Prochlorococcus marinus str. SB: one gene and its partner. The protein of the gene in region 2 interacts with the protein of the main gene of each other region in a pairwise test. Links are inferred from orthologs where the notes say so. Each region holds a gene or a part of one and is shown on either strand. Other genes may lie near its edges.

Evidence for each region. The genes of interacting proteins can lie anywhere in the genome.
Region 1: the proteins of accC (region 2) and ribD interact in binary tests that used the Escherichia coli proteins (3 or more experiments, as listed by UniProt). The link is inferred for Prochlorococcus marinus str. SB from one-to-one orthologs.

Annotation. Positions count from the first base shown.
Region 1 is NZ_JNAS01000002.1:1,052,510-1,055,896, forward strand. The notes cover bases 241-3,237. They hold ribD (bifunctional diaminohydroxyphosphoribosylaminopyrimidine deaminase/5-amino-6-(5-phosphoribosylamino)uracil reductase RibD), read left to right. Parts: upstream 241-1,190; coding sequence 1,191-2,285; downstream 2,286-3,237. Other genes in these bases: EV02_RS00870 (bifunctional cobalt-precorrin-7 (C(5))-methyltransferase/cobalt-precorrin-6B (C(15))-methyltransferase), read right to left, coding at 241-365; EV02_RS00865 (hypothetical protein), read left to right, coding at 449-700; EV02_RS00860 (DUF3122 domain-containing protein), read left to right, coding at 675-1,175; ftsH (ATP-dependent zinc metalloprotease FtsH), read left to right, coding at 2,399-3,237. Also shown: more of EV02_RS00870, read right to left, coding at 1-240; more of ftsH, read left to right, coding at 3,238-3,387. UniProt on the Escherichia coli protein: Converts 2,5-diamino-6-(ribosylamino)-4(3h)-pyrimidinone 5'-phosphate into 5-amino-6-(ribosylamino)-2,4(1h,3h)-pyrimidinedione 5'-phosphate.
Region 2 is NZ_JNAS01000002.1:558,776-564,485, forward strand. What follows is about bases 1,529-4,340. They hold accC (acetyl-CoA carboxylase biotin carboxylase subunit), read right to left. Parts: upstream 3,704-4,340; coding sequence 2,354-3,703; downstream 1,529-2,353. Other genes in these bases: EV02_RS03260 (Ycf66 family protein), read right to left, coding at 1,529-1,674; psbX (photosystem II reaction center X protein), read right to left, coding at 1,755-1,940; EV02_RS03255 (YggT family protein), read left to right, coding at 2,031-2,336; EV02_RS03240 (glycosyl transferase), read left to right, coding at 4,071-4,340. Also shown: EV02_RS03270 (ABC transporter ATP-binding protein/permease), read left to right, coding at 1-460; EV02_RS03265 (chlorophyll a/b-binding protein), read left to right, coding at 469-744; more of EV02_RS03260, read right to left, coding at 745-1,528; more of EV02_RS03240, read left to right, coding at 4,341-5,336; EV02_RS03235 (PRC-barrel domain-containing protein), read right to left, coding at 5,340-5,710. UniProt on the Escherichia coli protein: This protein is a component of the acetyl coenzyme A carboxylase complex; first, biotin carboxylase catalyzes the carboxylation of the carrier protein and then the transcarboxylase transfers the carboxyl group to form malonyl-CoA.

The sequences.
Region 1 (3,387 bases), 490 kb from region 2 along the record:
ATCTTTAATTTACTAAATGCTAATTGAATGCAAGTATTTGAAGGGTAGAAACTTAATTCATCTTTTGAAAAATTTTCTAGTAGTATTCTCCCAATGCCAAACCAAAGTGGATCTCCTCTGGAAATTAAAATTACATCTTTTTTTTGTGATCTAAGCCAGTGAAAAAGTTCCTTATTACTGTTGCTCGAAAAAAATAATTTCTTTTTTTCTAAACAATTTTCGCTCCAGGATTTTATTTCTTCAAAATATAAATTTGGAACTGCAATTGAAACTGTCTCTTGAAATAGATTTTGTAATTTAAGGGGTAAATCCTCAAATTTATAAGAATTAATTCCTACTACATGAATTTTTCTTTTTTCAGTCATGAATATTTAATTAAAAGAAACTTATCTATTTGAATGTTTTATTAAATTATCTTATGATTGTTCGAGCTTTAATAATAAATCAATTGTCTGAAAGAAGAAAGAGATTACATGATTTATTATTAACTTTAATAAAAAAAGATAGTGAATTCGAGTTTATTGAAGAAGATTCTAACGATTTAACATCTAACTATTCTGAAAAAGACTCTTTGAATTTATCTCGAGTTATAAAAAAAAATCGTAAAATAATCAAAAGATATCAAGCTATTGTAAGAACAGCTGTTACTCTTGATGCCCTGATGGATTCGGAAAATGAAGAAAATTACAAAATCAAATAAAAATATATTTTTAAAAGGAATATTACCTTTACTTTTACTACTATCCTTCATTTTTAACCCAATAAAAGTATCCGCAGAAGTTGCAGAAACAGAAATAAATGGGGAATTAATGAATGCTAGCAGTGAGTTTTTAAGGGATTTGGACTTTGAGACTTGGCAATTAGTAGCTTATAAATCACCTCTTTTTGAAGATAAATTGATCTTGAGAGTAATAGGATATCCAGGGAATCTTAGGATTGATCATCCCACTCAATTGAGGGTTGAATCAGGGAGAAAACAGTGGCTTTTAGATGACAAAACATTACTTAATGTTGAATTAGCAAATGATGGAAGACAAGCTGCAGCAGAATTCGATCTTAATGAATTGATTAAAAATTTAGATAAAAATAGACCATTAAGATTATCTTTGTCGGGAGTTTTTTCTGAGTTACCTGTTCCTCCCTTTGTTGTTAAAGAGTGGAGATCAATAAATTGAATTTGATTTTTGGAGATGACTGATAAAAATGTGAGCCATACAAAATGGATGAAAAGAGCAATTTTTTTAGCTTCTTTAGGTAAAAATACAACGAGTCCAAACCCAAGGGTGGGAGCAGTGATAATTGATAAGAATGGAAACCTTATTTCAGAAGGGTTTCATTTCAAGGCAGGGATGCCTCATGCAGAGGCAATGGCTTTTAATAATTTAAAAAAAGATGCTAGAGGTGGGTCAATTTATGTAAATCTCGAACCTTGTTGCCACCAGGGTAGAACACCTCCATGTGTAGATAAGGTGATATCCTCGGGGATAAAAAAGGCTTACATATCTATCGAAGACCCTGATATAAGAGTCGCTGGTAAAGGTATAAAGCTGCTAAAAGAAGCTGGAATACAAGTTCACTTAGGATTATGTAAAAAGGAATCCCTAGATTTAAATAGGGCTTTCATTCATAGGAATATTACTAAAAAGGCATTTGGTGTTTTTAAATGGGCAATGAGTATTGATGGAAGAATAGCTTTAAAAAATGGAAAAAGTAAATGGATTACTAATGAAGAATCACGGGCATTAGTACACTCTTTTAGATCAGAATTTGATGCAATAATCATTGGTGGAAACACATTAAGAAGAGATAATCCACTCTTAACTTCCAGAGGTTCCAAAAATCCTGAGCCTTTGCGGGTTGTGTTTACAAAAAGTTTAGACTTGCCAACAAAATCTAATCTTTGGGATTGTAATAAGGCAAAAACATTACTTATTTATGATTCTTCAACAGCAAATGAAAGCTACCTCTCAAGGATTCCAAAATGTGTGGATGTTGAAAAGGTATCATCAGATAATCCAGAGTTAATTTCAAAAATACTAGCTAAAAGGGGATGTAACAAAGTTTTGTGGGAATGTGGCCCTAGATTGGCTACCGCCGCTATTAAATCTAATTGTATTCAGGAATTTATAACTTTTATTGCTCCAAAAATTTTGGGCGGAGAAAATAGTATGAATCCTTTTGGTGATTTTAAATTTGAAGATATGCATGAAATTATTAAATTAAGTGATTCACAGTTTAGTTTGATTGGAAGTGATATATGTATAAAGAGCTCATTCAAAAATTAATTTTTACAATAATTTCTATGCGTCAAAGTACCGTACGGTTCTTACCCCAAAAAAAAATACAGATACGGAAATTCATCGTTTAGTTTATAATAAAAGCAAATTTGTTAACAACTATGCCAATAAGACAGGATGATAATCAACCTAATAGAAGATTTGGAATTGTAAATATTATTTTGATAGGAGTTGGAGCATTACTTCTTTTTAGTAGCCTGTTCCCTAACCAAAATATGCAAATACCAAGAGTCCCTTACTCATTATTTATTGATCAGGTTAATGATGGGGAGGTTAAGCGTGCCTATATCACTCAAGAACAAATTAGATATGAGTTAAATGGAGCTGAAGAAGGTGCACCCTCTGTTTTAGCAACAACCCCAATTTTTGATATGGACCTTCCACAAAGGTTAGAGAGTAAAGGGGTGGAATTCGCTGCCGCACCTCCCAAAAAACCTAATTTTTTCTCAACCATATTGAGTTGGGTTGTTCCTCCTTTAATTTTTATTCTTGTTTTACAATTCTTCGCCAGAAGAAGTATGGGTGGAGGAGGTGCTCAGGGTGCTCTTAGTTTTACTAAAAGTAAAGCAAAAGTTTACGTGCCTGATGATGAATCAAAAGTGACATTTGCTGATGTAGCTGGGGTTGATGAAGCTAAGGATGAATTAACGGAAATAGTTGATTTTCTAAAAAAACCTGAGAGATACACAGATATCGGTGCGCGAATACCAAAAGGGGTACTTCTTGTGGGACCTCCAGGAACAGGTAAAACTCTTCTTTCGAAAGCTGTTGCGGGAGAAGCAGAAGTTCCTTTCTTTATAATTTCAGGTTCTGAATTTGTCGAGCTTTTTGTTGGTGCAGGTGCTGCAAGAGTAAGAGATTTATTCGAACAAGCAAAGAAAAAAGCTCCATGTATTATCTTTATTGATGAATTGGATGCTATTGGTAAAAGTCGTTCTGGATCTATGGGGGTCGTTGGCGGTAATGATGAAAGAGAACAAACTTTAAATCAGCTTCTTACTGAAATGGATGGATTTGCTTCAGCTGATAAGCCAGTTATAGTACTTGCTGCTACTAACCAGCCTGAAGTCCTCGATGCTGCACTTCTTAG
Region 2 (5,710 bases):
AAAAATTGGGGAATTACTATTCATACCTCAAAAACCATATATGCTACTTGGTTCTTTAAGGGAACAATTATGTTATCCCACAGAAGTCAATAAATTTAGTGATGAACATCTTACTTCTGTACTTCATGAAGTAAATTTAAAAACTTTAGTGGATCGGTATCCTAATCTTGATATCAAACAAGATTGGCCACGAATTCTTTCCTTAGGCGAGCAACAAAGATTAGCTTTTGCAAGACTCTTACTAAATTCACCAAGATTTGCAGTACTTGATGAAGCAACAAGTGCTTTAGATATTAACACTGAAAAAAAACTATATAGTTTACTTAAGAAAAGAGAACTTTCTCTCATTAGTGTTGGACATAGACCAAGCTTAAAAGATTTTCACGAAAATATTTTAGAATTAAATGGACAGGGAGACTGGAAATTATTGACTTCTGATAAGTATAATTTTAAGGATTAACAAAAAAAATGAATTCGAAAGAAGAACAAACTAACTCAGAAGTCACTAATCTAGAGAATGAGAGTCTTATAGAAGAGCAAAAAGATCCAAATTATATCAATGAACAAATTGGAGATAATCAATTAGATAAAAAATCGATGGAAATCAAAGATGAATATAAATTTGGATGGAGTAGTTATTCTGAAAAAACTAATGGAAGATTTGCAATGATTGGCTTTCTTTCAATAATATTAATTGAACTATTTAGTAAACAATCGTTTTTAAAATGGGCAGGAATACTATGATTAATCATCAAATCTAGAACTATTATCTCTAGGTTTTTTCTTGTTTGTTCCAACGTTATATCTACTATTTAGATTTTTTGAACTTGATCTAACTGAAGAGCTTACTCTACGAGTCTCACGTGGTTTTTTACCTTGATTAGCATCTTTAAATGAAGCATCTTCTACTTGAGCTGTTGAAGTTTGCTGCCTAATAGGGGATCTAGTAGGTTTCTTTCTTAATGGAGAAGAATTAGCAGGAGGAGAGATATTATCTTGTCTAGAAACTGTACGATTCATTCTGGGTCTTGACCCTGTTTTAACTTCATCGCGAGATAAATTTCTTCTTTCACCAAAGTTATTTGTTTCTGGTTGTTTCCTATTTCTATCTTCAGAAGTCTGTCTTCTCCTTCTTATAGGCTCGTCATTTTCAAACTGACTTATTTCCCTTGTAGATGGCCTACTTCTACTTGCTGCTGCAGATGGTATGGCTCTTGAAACATTCCTCCTACTAGATCTACCCTCCACATAGTCTTCTTCAAATTCATCTTCTTGAGGTTTAAATCTTCTAGATGGCCTTTCAGATTCTTCAAACCTATCATAATCGTCACTAAATCGACCTCTAGAATTTCTTGGAAGATCAGAAATAGGATCATCATCAAAATAAGATGACCTTCTAGCTTGATCAGTAGCAACTCCCCTCAATCGCACACTTTCATATGCAAAAAAAACAGTAGTTCCTGCTAATAAAAACTGGCCAAATTGAAGGATAGGATCTAACCTCCAGCCTTGAAAAAATAATATTCCTCCGCACAAAAGTCCAATTGCTGCGAAGAAAACATCATAATCCCGCGCCAAAGCAGGCTTAAAGGACCTCAAAAAATAAAGGCCTCCTCCACATACCGCGAGAACTATACCAACAATACTGGCCCAATTGAGACTAGCATTGACCACATTCTTTCTCCAAAAATTTATTTTTTAAAGGGTTACTTAAATCCCCTATATATATAGTGTACTTAAAACTTCTACAAAAACTAGCGTCTTCCAGTAGAAGTACGATCGAGGGAATCTTTCTGGCTGACAAAAATCAAAAATGCAGTGGCTGGAATAACGATAAGTAAGGCCGCAGCAATAAAACTACCTATCATTCCCACTGCGGAATTATTTGCAACTTCAGCAGAAAAATCTGCGGCTAGTAATAAATTAGAGATTTGAAACACTTTTTAAATATTTAATTCTCAATTTATAATACGAATTAAATACGTTTTAATGGGTTATTTATTAAGATGAGTTAAATAATTGTGATTTCCTTGCTTGTAAACTGCCTCCAAATTTTAGATATTAGTTTAGGAATTTCTCTCTCATATCTTACTATAGTTTTTCTAATAAGATTAATACTTACTTGGTACCCAAAAATTGATTTAAGTAACGGTTTATGGTTATTAGTTTCAATACCATCAAGCTCTATTCTTAATTTAACAAGAAAACTAATTCCTCCTATTGGAGGCGTTGATGTTGGACCCGTAATTTGGATCGGATTTATAAGCTTTTTAAGAGAAGTATTAGTCGGTCAGCAAGGGCTTATAAAACTTGCATTGCATACACATATTTCATAGATTCTTTTAATTATTTATCAGTAATTTGGCAATAATTCTTCTTCTACATATTTAGTATGTATCTTACCCTGCTTAAATTTAGATTTATTCAGTAAGGTTAGATGAAAGTTAATTGTTGTAGGAATACCAGTTACTGCACATTCATTTAAAGCCCTATTCATACGTTTAATTGCAGTGTTACGATCCTTTCCCCAGACTATTAATTTACCAATTAATGAGTCATAGAAAGGAGGGATTTCATAGCCTGTATATACATGACTATCCACCCTTACACCAGGGCCGCCAGGAGGAAGCCACCCAGTTATTTTTCCGGGAGATGGGCGGAAATTGTGAGAAGGATCTTCAGCATTGATTCTACATTCAATGGCATGACCGTTTAAATGGATATCATCCTGATTAAATTCCAAGTTTGCTCCGCTTGCGATTTTAATTTGCTCAGCTATTAAATCAACTCCTGTAACCATTTCAGTAACAGGATGTTCAACTTGAATCCTAGTATTCATTTCCATAAAATAAAAATTATCATCATCATCAACTAAAAATTCAACTGTCCCCGCCCCTTCATAGCCGATACTTTTTGCAGCAGCAATAGCTGCGTTCCCCATTTTTTTTCTTAGCTCAGTATTAATTGCAGGACTAGGAGACTCCTCTAGTAACTTCTGATGTCTTCTTTGAACTGAACAATCTCGCTCTCCTAAATGAACAACATTACCCGACCTGTCGGCCAAAATTTGAATTTCTACATGTCTTGGCTTCTTTATAAATTTCTCCATATATAAACCATCATTACCAAAAGCTGCTTCTGCTTCGCTTTGAGCTGCTTTAAACATTTTTTCTAGATTACCAGAGTTTTCAACCAACCGCATACCTCTTCCACCTCCTCCAGCAGTGGCTTTAATAATTACCGGATAGCCAATATCCTCTGCCAATTTATAAGCCTCATCAACATTTGATAACAAGCCTTTACTACCAGGTACTGTTGGCACTCCAACTGCTTCCATAGTTTCTTTAGCTGTAGATTTATCTCCCATAGATCTAATAGCTTTAGGAGATGGGCCAATAAAAATTATGCCGTGATCATTACACATCTCAGCAAATTTATCATTTTCCGCAAGAAATCCATAACCAGGATGAATAGCATCAACTCCTCTCGATGTAGCAGCAGCAAGTATATTTGGAATATTTAAATAACTCTTATTACTTAATGAATCTCCTACGCAAACCGCCTCATCAGCAAGCTGAACATGCAATGCTTTTTTATCAACAGTGCTAAAGACTGCAACGGTTGCAATACCTAGTTCTCTACAACTTCTGACAATTCGTAAAGCTATTTCTCCACGATTAGCAATTAAAACTTTTTCAACCATTATAAAAATAAATATTGAAGAAATGAAATGACTAAAAATAAAAAATTATTTGCCAAAGTATTCAACAAAATTTTTTAGTGATCAGAGGACATTTTTTACAATACAACCTAAAACGTTATATATGTATAAATATTTGTTTTATGCAATAGAAAAATTATTCATCATATTCAAAAAACTCTTTTCTAACTACATGCTTAATTCAGCTAATAATGTATGATATTTTAAGGTTTAAGCATCCCCAGGCTGTTAAAAAACCCTTTGCGGACGTGGCGGAATTGGTAGACGCGCACGTCTAAGGAGCGTGTGGCTTCGGCCTTGCGAGTTCAAGTCTCGCCGTCCGCATTTAATTTATTTTGGTTTAACTGCAATGAAAAAAGAATCAGTTGCAGTAGTTATAATTTCCAATGGTCCTGGTGAATTAACTACATGGGTAAATCCTGTAGTGGATGAGCTAAGCAAAATAAATAAATCACTATGTGATGAAGATAAACAGGATTTTACTCTTAGGTTAGTCCTTGTTCCTTGCCCAAATGCCACTGGTAAAGAATTTTTAGTTGCAAATTCATGGAATAAATTCGAATTAATTACAAAATCCAAAAGTTTTTGGAAATTATTAATAAAGCCACATTCTTTTGCTCATTGGCCAAAAAAAGGGATAGTTATTTTCCTTGGAGGGGATCAATTTTGGAGCATTTTATTAGCTAAAAGATTAGGTTATTTAAATATCACATATTCTGAATGGGTTTCACGATGGCCTAAATGGACCAATGAAATTGCTGCTATGAATGTAAAAGTAAAAGAGTTAATACCTAAAAGATATAAATATAAATGTAAAGTAATTGGTGATTTGATGGCAGATATCAAACTTAATAGCGAAATATCACTAAGAAATAAAGAAAAAAAACACATTGCATTATTGCCTGGTTCTAAGAAAGCAAAGCTTTCTATTGGAATTCCTTTCTTCTTAGAAGTTGCAGATCATATCGCTAAAGAAAATCAAAATATAAATTTTATAATCCCCATTGCACCAACTACTAATAAAAGTGAATATTTATTTTTTCAAAGCAACAAAAATCCAATTGCTAAATATTACTCATCAAAAATCAAAACAATTAAAAACTTCAAAGACTCTAATTTTGATTATGTAATTGAAACATCAAAAAAAACAAAGATTTATCTAATTAAGAAACATCCTTGCTATGAAATATTAAAAGAATGTGATCTTGCAATTACAACTGTAGGAGCAAATACTGCAGAATTAGCAGCAATTAGTCTTCCAATGTTAGTTGTTCTGCCAACTCAACATTTAAATATGATGAACGCTTGGGATGGCATTACTGGAGTAGTTGGAAAAATTTCATTCATAAATAGATTTATAACTTTTATGATTAAAAATTTTTATTTTAAAAAAAAGAAGTTTTTTGCTTGGCCAAATATTAAAGCTAAAAGAATGATTGTCCCTGAAAGGATAGGTAATATTTCAACAATAAAAATTGCAAAAGAAGTATTATTTCTTATTAAAAATAGAGATCAATTAAAAAGTATTAGGAAAAATCTAAAAAAAGAAAGGGGCGATAAAGGTGCAGCAAAAAAACTTGCTTCTATAATTCTTAATTCAATAAAAAAACTTTAACAATTACCAGGGATCATCAATTTCAAACTTTTCTGATTTTTTATTATCTTGAACTAAATTTTGTTCTTTTAGTGGTTCAATATCTAAAGTTTCAGTTGCATTTTGAATTGGTCTTTTCGAAGCTAAATTAGTAGTTGATTGTTTTTTTTGCTTTAAATCAATATTGTTTTTTTCATCTATTTGATTAACACTATTTTGATTCTGGATCTGATCAGAATCGTCATTATCCATGTATAACTTTTTTCTATTATTTATTTCTTCTTCAGAACCCTCTATTTCAACATATTCAAGTTCATCTTCATAATCATCTTCATAATCATCTTGTTCAACAACTTCTTCATATTCCTCGACCAAATTGTTTTGCTGTGCTGATT